2 regions of the Comamonas antarctica genome follow, and region 1 is predicted to be linked to the other one. Evidence: riboswitches for the same ligand, from Rfam matches in the RefSeq annotation. Region 1 holds a riboswitch; the other holds the start of a gene.
What was found. A riboswitch is a leader RNA that binds a small molecule or an ion and turns the genes downstream of it on or off. The one in region 1 is predicted to bind cobalamin.
Positions count from the first base shown of each region.

Region 2: another riboswitch for cobalamin. It lies ahead of cobW (cobalamin biosynthesis protein CobW); the one in region 1 lies ahead of HUK68_RS12085 (TonB-dependent receptor).

Region 1 covers NZ_CP054840.1:2,608,113-2,615,132, reverse strand. Annotated here, with positions in the region: gene HUK68_RS12090 (MetQ/NlpA family ABC transporter substrate-binding protein) at 16-804, opposite strand; cobalamin riboswitch at 1,028-1,280, shown strand; gene HUK68_RS12085 (TonB-dependent receptor) at 1,436-3,622, shown strand; gene HUK68_RS12080 (ABC transporter substrate-binding protein) at 3,628-4,584, shown strand; gene HUK68_RS12075 (FecCD family ABC transporter permease) at 4,581-5,576, shown strand; gene HUK68_RS12070 (ABC transporter ATP-binding protein) at 5,573-6,316, shown strand; gene HUK68_RS12065 (LLM class flavin-dependent oxidoreductase) at 6,306-7,020, shown strand, end outside.
Region 2 covers NZ_CP054841.1:66,590-73,609, forward strand. Annotated here, with positions in the region: gene HUK68_RS19755 (pseudoazurin) at 1-102, opposite strand, end outside; partial or broken gene HUK68_RS19760 (ABC transporter ATP-binding protein) at 29-808, opposite strand; gene HUK68_RS19765 (FecCD family ABC transporter permease) at 883-1,917, opposite strand; gene HUK68_RS19770 (ABC transporter substrate-binding protein) at 1,952-2,962, opposite strand; cobalamin riboswitch at 3,088-3,315, opposite strand; gene HUK68_RS19775 (GNAT family N-acetyltransferase) at 3,390-3,875, shown strand; cobalamin riboswitch at 3,912-4,122, shown strand; gene cobW (cobalamin biosynthesis protein CobW) at 4,284-5,339, shown strand; gene cobN (cobaltochelatase subunit CobN) at 5,339-7,020, shown strand, end outside.

The DNA of each region.
Region 1 (7,020 bases):
GTGCGGTCAGAAGGTTCAGAACGCGGGAACGACCGCGCCCTGGTACTTGTCCGCGAGGAACTTCTTCACATCGTCGGAATGCAGCGCCTGGATCAGCTTGGCGATCGCCGGGTCGTTGGCGCGGTCCTTGCGCGCGGCGACGATGTTGGCGTAGGGCGAATCCTTGCCTTCGATGAACAGCGCATCCTTGGTCGGGTTGAGCTTGGCTTCGATCGCGTAGTTGGTGTTGATCAGCGCCAGGTCCACATCGGCCAGCGCGCGCGGCAGCAGCGGGGCCTCGAGTTCGCGGAACTTGAGCTTCTTCGGGTTCTTCACCACGTCCAGCGGCGTGGGGGTCAGGCTCTTCGGGTCCTTGAGCTCGATCAAGCCCTGCTTGGCCAGCAGCAGCAGCGCGCGGCCGCCATTCGACGGGTCATTCGGGATGGCCACGGTCGCGCCGTCCTTGAGGTCCTTGACGTTCTTGACCTTGCGCGAATAGGCGCCGAAGGGCTCGACATGGATCTTGCCGTTCGGCACGGCCACGAGCGAGCTCTTGCGGTCCTTGTTGTAGCTGTCGAGGTAGGGCTGGTGCTGGAAGAAGTTCGCGTCCAGCTGCTTGTCCTCGACGGCGGCATTGGGCTGCACATAGTCGCTGAATTCGCGCACCTGCAGTTCGACCCCTTGCTTTTGCAATGCCGGCTTGACGTGGTTCAGGATCTCGGCGTGCGGCACGGCGGTGGCTGCCACCTTGAGCACCACATCGGCGGCATTGGCGGTGAGCGCCAGGGTGGCAAGAGCAATCGCGGAAAGGGTTTTCTTCAGCATGACAAAGGCTTTCTTCGGGAAGTTGCAATGGCGCTCTGCGCCGTAACTTGTGGCGCGCAGCCCGTAGTTTAGTGGGATGCGCCACAGTCCAACGGCAAAAACAGCATTCTGGTTATAAGAATGTGGTTTTTTATGCAATCCAGGCGTTTCCATCCTGTCGTCTGCCGCGATTTCGTCCTGGGCGAAAGTGTGTCTTTCCGTGATAATCGCGGCCAGGCGCCAGAAGGCGCCCAGATCCAGAGGTGCCCTGTTTCAGGGTTCAACGATAAGCAGGTGCGCCTGGCCGTCCGGCCGGCAATTCCTGCGCTGCCCCCGCAACGGTAGGCGAAATCTCAGGTCCTCACGCTGGTCGCAGCCGACCGGCAGTCACTGCGTGCCCTGGCGCGTGGGAAGGCGAGGGCTGAGCCGCAGTGCTGTCAATCGACAGCCCGCGGCGTTTCGCAAGCCCGGATGCCGGCCTTTGCGATCGCTTCGGACGCCGCGGGAGTGCGCATGTCTGGGCAGGCATGCTGGCTTGGGTGCGCGCAGGGGCGCGGCCCGCTTGTGCCTGCGTTCTTGCAAGCGTGCTGCCGCGGTGGTTTTTGGTCCCTGGGCTTCGCGGGTGAGCGAAGCCGCGCCTTGAAATCATCCCATGCAATCCTACCGATCGCGGCCGGCACGTGGCCGCGCCGCCCGCTCATTCTCTCTTTCGCCCGCCATCGCGCTGAGCCTGCTGGCCGGCGCCGCCCAGGCCGCCGCGCCTCAGGCGGCCGCGCTGGGCGAGGTGTTCGTCACCGCCACCGCGCGTCCCGAAGAGCGCTCGCGCATTGCCGCCACCACCCAGACCATCGAGCGCGCCGATATCGAGCGTTCGTCGGCGCAATCGGTCACCGACCTGTTGGCCGAGCATGCGGTGGGCTTTCTCAGTGAATGGACCGCCGCGCAGACCTCGATGAACCTGCGCGGCGCGGCCACCGACGGCCAGGGCCGCGACTACCGCGGCCAGGTTGCGGTCTTGCTCAACGGCCGGCGCGCGGGCACGGCCAACCTGTCGAAACTGAGCCTGTCGGATGTGGAGCGCATCGAGATCGTGCGCGGCCCGGGCTCGGTGGTCTATGGCAGCCAGAACATGGGCGGCGTGATCAATATCATCCTGCGCACCGGCGCCAGTGGCGGCGGCAATCGCGCATCGGTGGCCGGCGGCAGTGCCGGGCTGTGGCGCGCGGACGCGCAGCTCGGCGGCGCCGACGAGCGCTGGGACTGGTATCTGGGCGCCAACCTCGGCGGGCGCGACGACTACAGCTCGGGCAGCGGCGGCGGCGAACTGAAGAACACCAGCTACAAGCGCCGCGGCGCGGCCGGCGCGCTGGGCTGGCAACTGGCCGACCTGCACCGCATCGAGCTGCAGCTGCGCACGGACGGCATCTACAACGCTGGTTTCCGCGGCTCGGGCGCCAACATCTACAGCCGCGACAACCGCGACAACCGCTCGGCCGACCTGCGCTACGAAGGCGGCCTGCCCGGCGGGCGCGTGAGCTGGCTGGCGCATCTCTACACCTTCGAGGACGTGGATGAATTCAACTGGGCCTCGCCGGTGATCAGGTCGGGCACGGCGGCCGTGCCCGGCACCGCGCGCGACTACAACCTGCGCAAGCTCGACGCGGCCGGCCTGCGGCTGCAGCCGCGACTGCGCCTGTCCGACACGAACGACCTGCTGCTGGGCTTCGACTATGAAAAGAACCGGCTGCGCTCCGAGCGCGAGCGCGTGGCCATGCCCGGCGGACCCGCGGGCCAGGTCGCGCCCTATGACAACAACCAGACCGAGCACACGCATGCGCTGTATCTCGAGGATGCGCAGACCTTTCTCGACAACCGCCTGACGCTGCGCGCCGGCGTGCGCAAGACCTGGGGCGAGACGCGCTTCGACCAGACGCCCAATGTGGCGGCGGCGCTGACCACGGCGCGCGACTACGACCAGACCACCTGGTCGACCGGCGCGACCTGGAAGGTCAATGACGCCTGGGCGCTGCGCGCCAGTGCCTCGACCGGTTTTCGCGCGCCGACGGCCAGCGAACTGTCGGCCGATTTCACGGCCGTGGGCGGCGGGCGCAGCTTCGGCAACCCGAACCTGAAGCCGGAATCAAGCCGCCAGTTCGAAGTCGGCACCACGCTGCGCCAGGCGGCGTGGCGCGTCGATGCCGCGCTGTTCCAGAACACGATCTCCGACCGCATCATCACCGTCTCGCGCGGCCCGAGCACCAATACCTCGGACTACGCCAACAACGCCGCCGACATCGTGGCGCGCGGGCTCGAACTGAGCGCCAACGGCGATCTTGGCCGACTGGCGGGCGGCGCCACGCTCAGCGCGTTCGGCAATGGCTACTACCACTTCACGATGAAGGACCAGGGCGCGGCGGCTTCTGCCAACACCGACCGCGTGCAGCGCATGTACCAGTACGAGGCCGCGGCCGGCCTGCGCCTGGCACGTGGCGCGGACCGCAATGCCGGCGACTGGAGCGCGCAGCTCACGGCGCTGCTGCGCGGGCCGATGTGGTACGACACCGAGGAAAACCTGCTGATCCCGCAAGGCGAGCCGAGCAGCACGTTCATCCACCGCAAGGGCGCGTTCACGGTATGGAACCTGCGCGGCGAGTACCGCCTGAGCCGCGGCGTGAAGCTGTTCGCGGGCATCAACAACCTGTTCGACCTGAACCGCCATCCGATCTTCATTGCATTGGACCAGCGGCCCTGCATCGCCAATCCCATCTTCCAGAACGGCGGCTGCGGCACCTCGATGCCAGGGCGCGAGTGGCTGGTCGGGCTGCAGGCGGACTTCTGACGACCATGCCACGCACTGCCACTGCGCTGCCTGATCGGCGCGCGCTGCTGCAAGCCGGCGCGGCGCTGGGCCTGGCTGCGCTTCCCGGACGGCCGCGGGCCGCGGCGTCGGCGCCCGCTGCCGCACCCATCCGCCTGCGCGATGCGCTGGGGCGCGAGCTGCGGCTGGCGCGGCCCGCGCAGCGCATCGTCACGATCTTCTCGTCCAACACCGAGCTGGTCGCGGCGCTGGGACTGGTGGATCGCATCGTTGGTGTCGAGGAGTACACGCGCTTTCCGCCGGAAGTGGCGGCGCTGCCGCGCGTCGGCGGGCGGCTGGGCTTCTCGGTCGATGCGGTGGTGGCGCAGCGGCCCGATCTGGTGATCGTCACGCCTGCGCGCCAGGCCGCGCACCAATTGGTCGATCCCATGGAGCGCATCGGCGTGCCGGTCATGGTGCTGCTGAGCCGCAGCCTGGACGAGGTGATGGGCAATGTGCGCCTGGTGGCGCAGGCCGCGGGCGTCGAGGCGCGGGGCGAAGCGCTGGCCGGCGCACTGGCGCAGCGCCTGCGCGCCGTGGACCAGGGCCTGGCGCAACCGGGCCACGCCGCGCCGCGCAGCCTGATGATCACCGGGCGCATGGGCAACGGCATGCTGCTGGTCGCGCGTCCGGGCACCTATACCCACGAGGCGATGCTGCGCGCGGGCACGCAGCCGGCCCTGCCCGGCATCGGCGCGCTGGCCCAGGTCTCGCCCGAGGCGGCGCTGGCGGCCGATCCCGACTTGCTGCTGTTTGCCGGCACGCAGGCCGGGCTGGACGAACTCGTGCGCCGCCCGGGCTGGCGCGACATGCGCGCGGTGCGCGCGCAGCGCGCGATCACGGTGTCGCGCGCTGAATTCCTGATCCCTGGACCGCGCACCTTCGATGGCATCGAATCGCTCGCGCGCCAGGTGCTGCAGCTGCAGCGGAAAGGCTGGACATGAAGTCATGGTGGCCCGCGTGGGCGCTGCTGGTGTTGGCCCTGGCGCTGGGCGTGTGTGCCGGGCACGAATGGGCCGCGCCCGCGCAGATCTGGAGTGCATTCGCCGAGCGCGACACGCTGCGCGCGCGCCTGCTGTGGGAATGGCGCGTGCCGCGCGTGCTGGCCGCCGCCTGCGTCGGCGCGTTGCTCGGGTTGTCGGGTGCGGTATTCCAGGGCGTGTTCCGCAATCCGCTGGCCGAACCCTATCTGCTGGGCGCTTCGGGCGGCGCGGCGCTGGGTGCCACGGTGGCGCTGCTGGTGCCGCTGGGCCTGCCGCAGTCGTGGCTGCTGCCGCTGCTGGCATTCGCGGGCGCCTGGGGCTCGACGCTGCTGGTGCTGGGCGTGGCGCGCGTCGCGGGCGCGCTCGATGCCGCGGGCATGCTGCTGGCCGGCGTGGCGATGGCGGCGATGCTGGGCGCGATCCGCTCGTTTCTGATGCTGGCGCTGTCCGATGAAACCGTGAGCCTGCAGGTCGTGATGAGCTGGGTGCTGGGCGGAATCCAGACTCCCGGCTGGAGCGGGCTGGGCTGGCTGGCGCTGATCACGCTGGGCTGCCTCGCGGGCACGCAGGCGCTGGCGCGCGGGCTCGATCTGCTGGGCCTGGGCGATGCCACGGCGCAATCCTTCGGACTCGATGTCGCGCGCTTCGTGCCGCGCGCCGTGCTGCTGGGTTCGCTGGTGGTGGCGGCGGCCGTGGCCTATGGCGGCCTGGTGGCATTCGTCGGCCTGGCCGCGCCGCATATCGCGCGCTGGTGGGTCGGCCCGCTGCACCGCCGCGTGCTGCCGGCCAGCGCGCTGGCGGGGGCGGTCGTCGTGGCGCTGGCCGATGCGCTGGCGCGCAGCGTGCTGCCGCCGGCCGAGGTGCCGCTGGGCCTGATCACCGCCGTGGCCGGCGGGCCGTTTTTCATCGTGCTGCTGGCGCGTCGGCTGCGCGCGCATGGAGGCCGCGCATGACTCCCATGCTGACCGCTGCGGGCCTGTGCGTGGAACGCCAGGGACGCCGCCTGCTCGACGGCATTGCGCTCGATTTGCCGCAGCGCGGCGCGGTGGCGCTGGTCGGGCCCAATGGCGCGGGCAAGTCCACGCTGCTGCATGTGCTGGCCGGGCAGTTGTTGCCGGACCGGGGTGGCGTGCAACTGCAGGGCGCGCCGCTGCGGGCAATGGGCGTCGCCGCGCGCGCCGCGCATATTGGCTACATGCCCCAGCGCTTCGAGCCGCATTGGGATGTGACGCTGCATGAACTGGTGCAGATGCGCGTGCCGGATGCGGCGCCGGTGCTGGCGCGCGCCGGGCTGCAGCCGCTGGCGCAGCGGCGCTGGAGCACGCTGTCGGGCGGCGAGCGCGCGCGCGGCATGCTGGCCGCGGTGCTGGCCACCGATCCGCCGCTGCTGCTGGCCGACGAGCCGGGCGCGGCGCTCGATGTGCAGCACCGGCTGGCTTTGGTGCAGGCGCTCGCGCGGCGCGGGCGCGAACACCTGGTGGTGGTGGCGATGCACGATCTCGACCTGGCCTTTGAATGCTTCGAGCGCGTGATCGTCATGCAGCAGGGCCGCGTGGCCCTGGATGGCGCGCCCTCCGAACTGCTGCAGGACCCGCGGCTCGATGCCGTGTTTGGCGTGCATTTCGAGCGCATCGCGGTGCCGCCCCACACGCTGCTGCGGGCGCGCAGCCAGGAGGATTCCAATGCGCATTGACATCGCCGGCTGGACGCGCGAGGCCATGGCGGGCGATGCCCGGGCCTTTGCGGCGATCTTCGAGCAGGCCGATCGCTGGGGCTACGACGGCGTATGGTTCAGCGAGTTTCGCGTGCCGCAAAGCGACTGGCCCTACCCGTCGCCGCTGCTGCTGGCGGCCGCGCTGCTGGCACGCACCGAGCGGCTGCGCGTGGGCACGGCGGTGCTGGTGCTGCCGCTGCACCACCCGCTGATGCTGGCCGAGGAGATCGCGCAGCTCGACTTCCAGAGCGGCGGACGCATCGACGTGGGCATAGGCCGCGGCACCGAACCGGCGTCGCTGGAATGCCTTGAAATCGATTCCGCGAGCACGCGCGCGCGCTTCGAGCAGGGCGCGCGGCTGCTGCGCAATGCCTTGCGTGGCGATAGCGTGGCATCGGACGGCACGCTGTGGAATTTCGCGCCCCGCCAGCTGATGGCGCGGCCCGTGCAGCGGCCCCATCCGCCGGTCTACGTCGCCGGCTCGACCCCCGAAACCCTGGGCTTTGCACTGGCCGAAGACCTGCCCCTGCTGCTGAGCCTGGAGCCGCCCGAGGGTGCGCAACTGGAGCGGCTGGCGGGCCTGGCCGCGCAGCAGGGCGCCGACGTCTCCGCGCTGCTGGCGCGTTCGTCGCTGGCGCGCTATGTCTGCATTGGCGCCAATGCAGCCCAGGTGCAGCAGCAGC
Region 2 (7,020 bases), on a different replicon from region 1:
CTGGCTGCCGCGGTTGAGCATCCTCACTTCAAAGTTTTCGGCCCAGGCCAGCGGGGCGACGGTCAGCGCCAGGCACAGGCCGGCAAGCATCTTGTGGTTCATGCGAAAGGCAATCAAGGGGTTTGAAACGTAGCACCGGGGTGCCGTCGGCGGGATCGATCAATGCAGTCGCCTGCACCTGGAAAACGTCGCGCAGCAGCGCCGGCGTGAGGATTTGCTGCGGCGTGCCCCGGGCCACGATCTGCCCGGCGCTGAGCACGGCCAGCCGGTCGCAGGCCAGCGCCTGGTTCAAATCGTGCAGTGCCACCAGCTTGGTGACGGGCAGGCTGCGCACCAGCTGCATCAGCGACAGCTGCTGGTGAATGTCGAGGTGGTTGGTCGGCTCGTCAAGCAGCAGCACGCCGGGCTGCTGGGCCAGCGCGCGCGCGATGTGCACGCGCTGGCGTTCGCCGCCCGACAGCGTGTTCCAGGCGCTGCGCCGCTTGTGCTGCAGGCCCACCGCGGCCAGCGCGGCATCGACGGCCGCGCGGTCCGCGGCCGACAAGGGCTGCAGCGCCGACAGCCAGGGCGTGCGGCCCAGCTCCACCGCATCCCGGACCTCGATGGCATCCTGCGTATCGGCCAGCTGCGCGACAAACGCCAGCCGGCGCGCAAGCGCACGCCGTGGCAGTGCACACATGGGCTGGCCATCGAGCAGCACTTCGCCTGCGCTGGGCGCGAGGATGCCCGCCAGCAGCCGCAGCAGCGTGGACTTGCCCGAGCCATTGGGCCCGATCAGCCCCAGCATCTCGCCGGGCCGCACTTCGAGATCCACGCCTTCGACGATGCGCGCGCCGCGCGTGGCCCAGCCCAGGCCGCGCGCCTGCAATGCCGCGGGCGCGCTCATGTGCGGCCTCCGCGGCCCTTGAGCAGGATGGCGGCAAACACCGGCGCGCCCACCAGCGCGGTGATGACGCCGATCGGCAGCACCTGGCCTGGAAGCAAGGTGCGCGAGATCACATCGGCGGCAATCAGGAAGATCGCACCGATCAAGGCGCTGGCCGGAATCAGCCGGCGGTGGCGCACGCCGACCAGAAAGCGCGCGGCATGCGGAATCACCAGCCCGACAAAACCGATCGCGCCGACGATGGACACCATCACCGCCGTGATCAGCGCCGCGGCCAGCAGCAGCACCAGCTGCACGCGCCGCACCGGCACGCCCAGCGCGGCCGCGGATTCGCTGCCGAAGGTGAACGCATCGAGCGCGCGCGCATGCCACAGGCAGACCGCCAGGCCCGCCACGGCCACCGCCGCCGTGAGCAGCGTATCGCTCCAGCGCACGCCGCTCAGGTTGCCCAGCAGCCAGAACATGATGCCGCGCGCCTGTTCGGCGCTGCCCGACTTGGTGATGATCAGCGAGGTCAATGCATTGAACAGCTGCGAGCCCGCGATGCCGGCCAGCACGATCTGCGCGCCATTGCGCAGGCCGCCGCTGCCGGCCGCATGCGCGAGCAGCGCCACCAGCGCGAACGCGCACACGGCGCCAAAGAAGGCGCCGGTGGTCATGGAGATCGCGCCCGCGCCCAGCCCGGCCACGGACACCAGTACCGCGCCCGTCGAGGCGCCGGCGGAGATGCCCAGCAGATAGGGTTCGGCCAGCGCATTGCGCAGCAGCGATTGCAGGATCACGCCCGAGATCGCCAGGCCCGCGCCGCAGCTGGCGGCCACCAGCGCGCGCGCGAGGCGGTAGTTCCAGACAATGCCCTGGTCGATGGGATCGACCGGATACCCGGCGCCCGCGAGCTGGTTGGCCAGCACCTGCCAGACCACGCCGGGGGCAATCGAGGTTTCGCCAATCGCCACGCCAAGCAGCACGGCCAGGGCCAGCAGCGCCAGCGCGGCGCCGGTCAGCAAAAGAATGCGCACGATCGGATGCATGGGAAAGAGGCGGCGCCAGGCCACCGGATGCTGCTCAACGCGCCCGCGCCTGCAGCTTCAGCGCCGCCTGCGCGATCTGCTCCATGCCATCGACCATGCGGATCGAGCCCTGCAGCGCATCGGCGTCGACGATCACGATGCGCTCGTTCTTCACCGCGTCCATATGCCGCGTGACCGGGTCCTGCTTCAGGAACTCGAGCTTCTTGCGGTAGTCGTCGGCGGGAAAGCGGCGGCGGTCCATGCGCGCGATGATCAGGATCGACGGGTTGGCCCTGGCAATGGTTTCCCAGCCCACCGTGGGCCACTCCTCGGCCGAGCCCACGATATTGCGCAGGCCCAGCGTCTGCAGCATGTAGCCGGCCACGCCCTTTTGCCCGGCCATGTACGGATCGATGGCCAGATCGGCGCTCGAAAACCACAGCGCGGCCGTCAGGTCCTTGAGCTTCGAGCCCTGCAACTGCGCCACGGCCCTGGCCTGGCGCTGCTTGAGTTCATCGACCAGGGCCTTGCCACGCGGCTCGACATCGAAGATCTGCGCCAGCTGCTGCACGCTCTTGTAGAGCGCATTGACGTCATAGGCCGCGGTGCGCGTGCCGTCGGCGCCGCTGAGATTGTTCTTGCCTTCGCAGTCCGACGGCATCGCATAGCTGGCAATGCGCAGGTCATGGAACTGCTCGCGCGTGCCGACCACGCCCTCCTTGCCGACCATCCACTCGAACTGCGACACCACCAGCGCCGGGCGCTTGCCGATCACGGCCTCGAAGCTCGGGTCGTTGTCGGCCAGGCGCGGCACCTTGTCGTTGATGGCCTTGAACTGCGGCTGCACGGCGTTGAACCACAGCGCGGTGCCCGCCAGCTTGTCGCCCAGCCCCAGCGCATAAAGCATCTCGGTGCCGGCCTGGCCGATGGTCACCGCCGATGCGGGCGCCTTGTCGAACGTGAGCGTGTAGCCGCAGTTGTGCAGGCGCAGCGGGTAGTCGGTGGCATTGGCCGCGAGGGGCGCGGCGGCCAGCAGCAGGGACAAGGCAAGGCGTGGCATCGGCATCGGGTCGGTCTTTCCAGAAAAGGCAGGAGTTTTCCGAAAGCCAGCAATGCACGATGGCGCCTGCCGCGGCATGCGGCACGGCGGAGTCCAAGCCATTGGTCGCTTCCCGGACACCCCGCCGGCAATGATCATTTCCTTCCTCGGCAGGTCTCCTGACTGGCAAGTCGCCGCTGGCGCGCCGCCTTCCCGAACCTGCGTTCAGTGGCATGTGGCGCGCCCGCTCGTTGCCTACAGTTGCGGGGGCAGTTCCATTGCATGGGCGCCCGGGTCTTGCAGACGGGGCGCTCTGGATTCCCTCATGCGGCTTTTTGACGGCGGCATGTCCTTGCGGAACCGGAGGTGGGGGTTAATGTAGCTGAACCCGTTTGCCCCGAGCCGGTCGAAGGGGGTGAACCCGACAAAATAGAGATGCCCTAGAGTTTCTTCCATGCCCATCGACACCGTTCATGCCTGCGCCCCCGTCCTTGATTTCCTCCAGCAGGCCCGCGCCGAGATGTTTGCCGGCCGCCTCGACACCTGCGCGATGGCGCCGGATCTGCGGGACTTCGAATCCACCTACACCCAGGGCCACGGCCTGATGCTGGCCGCCCATGAGCCCGCCCTGGGCATTGTCGGCACCATTGCCTGGCGCGCCTATGACCATCGCTTTGCGCAGCTGGACTTTGCCGGCCGGCGCGTCGTGGAGGTGGTGCGGCTGTATGTGCGGCCCGCGTGCCGGCGGCGCGGCATTGCCGATGCGCTGTTCGCGGCGCTCAAGGAACAGGCGCGCGCGCAGGGCATCGAGGTGCTGTATCTGCATACCCACCCCTTCCTGCCCGGCGCCGAGGCTTTCTGGCAGCGCCATGGCTTCGAGGTCCTCTGCCGCGATGCCGATCCGCAATGGCAGACCATCCATATGCAATGCGCGCTGTAATGCCCTGCGCCGGGGAGATCGCCGACCGGCTCCTATAATCGCCGCACCCGTACAGGAGTCCCGGGCCGCAGTCGCGGCCGGGGTGAAACGGGAAGACCGGTGACCTCCCGCGCGGGAGCATTCCGGCGCAGCCCCCGCTGCTGTAAGCCTGACAGACACATCTCGACGCCACTGGGCCGCGGCCCGGGAAGGCGGTGTGCGCTGGACGAAGGCAAGCCAGAATACCGACCTGTACGAATGCCGTTGTCTGCCACGGGGTGTGGCGGCGAACGTTCCGCGGCCGCGCCTGCGCGCTGCCGCGCGCGTCGTCGCCCGTCTCCCGCGCAGCTTTTGTACCCTTTGTGCTGGACCGCGCCGGGCATTGCCTGCCTTTCGCGTCGCCGGCATGGCCTCTTCCCGGAGCACTCAATGAAGCACCTGCCAAAAATCCCCGCGACCATCGTCACCGGCTTCCTGGGCAGCGGCAAGACCACGCTGCTGCGCCATATCCTCGAGAACGCGGGCGGGCGCCGCATTGCCGTCATCGTCAACGAATTCGGCGAGCTGGGCATCGATGGCGACATCCTGCGCAGCTGCGGCATCGGCTGCGACGAGAACGGCGTCGAGCAGCAGGGACAGCTTTATGAACTCGCCAACGGCTGCATGTGCTGCACCGTGCAGGAAGAGTTCTACCCGGTGATGCGCGAGCTGATCGCGCGGCGCGACGACATCGACCATATCCTGATCGAGACCAGCGGCCTGGCGCTGCCCAAGCCGCTGGTGCAGGCCTTCAACTGGCCCGAGATCAAGAACGCCTGCACCGTCGATGCGGTGATCACCGTGGTCGACACGCCCGCCACCGCCGCAGGTCAGTTCGCGGCCAATCCGGCCGCGGTCGATGCCCAGCGCCGCCAGGACCCGAACCTCGACCACGAATCGCCGCTGCACGAGCTGTTCGAGGACCAGCTGCTGTCGGCCGACCTGGTGGTGCTGACCAAGCTCGATCTGGCCAGCAGCGAAGACCGCGCCAGGGTCGAAGCCATCGTGCGCGAGGAAGTGCCGGCGCAGGTGAAGATCGTCGCCGCCAACCAGGGCAAGATCGATCTGGGCGTGGTGCTGGGCCTGTCCAGCGCGTCGGAAGAAAGCATTGAGCAGCGCCAGAGCCACCACAGCCATGACGACGACCACGACCACGACGATTTCGACTCGATTGTCGTCAAGCTGCCCGAAGTCGAGCGCGAGGCCTTGCTGGCCACGCTCGAGCGCATCGTGGCCGCGCACCAGGTCTACCGCATCAAGGGCTTTGTCGCCGTGCCGGGCAAGCCCATGCGCCTGGTGGTGCATGGCGTGGGCACGCGCTTCGACAGCTATTTCGACCGCCGCTGGGCCGCGGGCGAGGCGCCGCAGACGCATCTGGTGCTGATCGGCCACGACCTCGACGACACCGCGATCCGCGCCGAACTCGCCACGCTGGGAGCGCGCTGATGCATCTGCTTGCCGTCCAGCCCGGTGGCTTTGTCGACGACGAAGCCTTTGTCTCCAGCCTGGGCCAGACCCCGGCGCAGCTGGTGTTCCTGAGCGCGGCCGACACCACGCTGGCGCTGCTGGCCGAGGTCTATGGCCAGCTGCGCGGCGGCCCGGACGGCGAGCAGTGGCCGACAGTGCGCCTGGCCAATCTGATGCACCTGCGCCAGCCGGCCTCGGTCGATCTGTATGTCGACGAGGTGCTGCAGCACGCGCGCGTGATCGTCATCGATCACCTGGGCGGCGAAAGCTACTGGCCCTACGGCACCGAACGCATCCGCGAGATCTGCCGCAGCAAGGGCATCGAGCTGGTGATGTTCTCGGGCGACACCACCGAAGACCTGAACCTGCTGCAAAAAAGCACCGCCTCGATGGAGCAGTGCCGCAGCCTCTGGCGCTATCTGCGCGAAGGCGGCGCGGCCAATGCGCGCGAGCTGTTCCGCTACCTGTGGCACCAATTCCTCGGCGGTGCCCGGCCGGCCTTGCCACCCCAGCCCCTGCCGGCGGTCGCGGTCTACCATCCGGAACACGACGCCGCGTCCGTTGACGCCTGGCAGCAGCCCGGCGCCTTGCAGTGGATCGACGGCGCGCCCGTGGTGCTGATCGTGTTCTACCGCGCGCATCTGCAGTCGGGCAACACGCAGGTGTTTCGCGCGCTCGGCGAGCAACTGCTGGCACGCGGCATGAACCCGCTGCCGCTGGCCCTGCTGTCGCTCAAGGACGCGGCCTGCATGGCGATGCTGCACCAGCTGTGCGACCAGCAGCAGGTGGCACTGATTCTCAACACCACGTCGTTTTCGCAATCCTCGCTGGAAACACCGGGCGACCATGCGCTGGCCGGCGACATTCCGGTGCTGCAGGTCATCATGTCGGGCGCCAACGAGCAAAGCTGGCTCGAAGACGCGCATGGCCTGCAGCCGCGCGACATCGCCATGCATGTGGCCATGCCCGAAGTCGACGGCCGCATCATCACGCGCGCCATCAGCTTCAAGGGCCGCTCGCACCGCAGCGAACTCACGCAATCGGATGTGGTGCAGTACCAGCCGCATGCCGAACGCCTGGGCTTCGTCGTGGACCTGGCCCAGCGCTGGTGCCGGCTGCGCCGCAAGGACAATGCCGACAAGCGCCTGGCGCTGATCCTGGCCAACTACCCGACCAAGGAAGGCCGGCTGGGCAATGGCGTCGGGCTCGACACGCCGGCCTCGGTGGTGCATATCCTGCAGGCGCTGCAGGCCCAGGGCTACTGCGTCGACACGCTGCCCGCCGATGGCGATGCGCTGATGCGGCAGCTGCAGCAGGGCATCACCAACGACCCCGATTCGTGGGCGGTGCGCCCCGCGCAGCAAAGCCTGGCGCTGGAAAGCTACCAGGCGTTCTTTGCGAGCCTGCCCGCAGCCAATCGGCAGGCGGTGCTGGAACGCTGGGGCGCGCCCGAGGCCGACCCGATGCTGCGCGCAGGCCGCTTCATGATTGCCGGGCTGCGCTGCGGCCAGGTGTTTGTGGGCATCCAGCCCGCGCGCGGCTATCAGCTCGACCCTGCGGCCAGCTACCACGACCCCGACCTCGTGCCGCCGCACTACTACCTCGCGTTCTACCACTGGCTGCGCTCGGCCTGGGATGCCGATGCGATGGTGCATGTGGG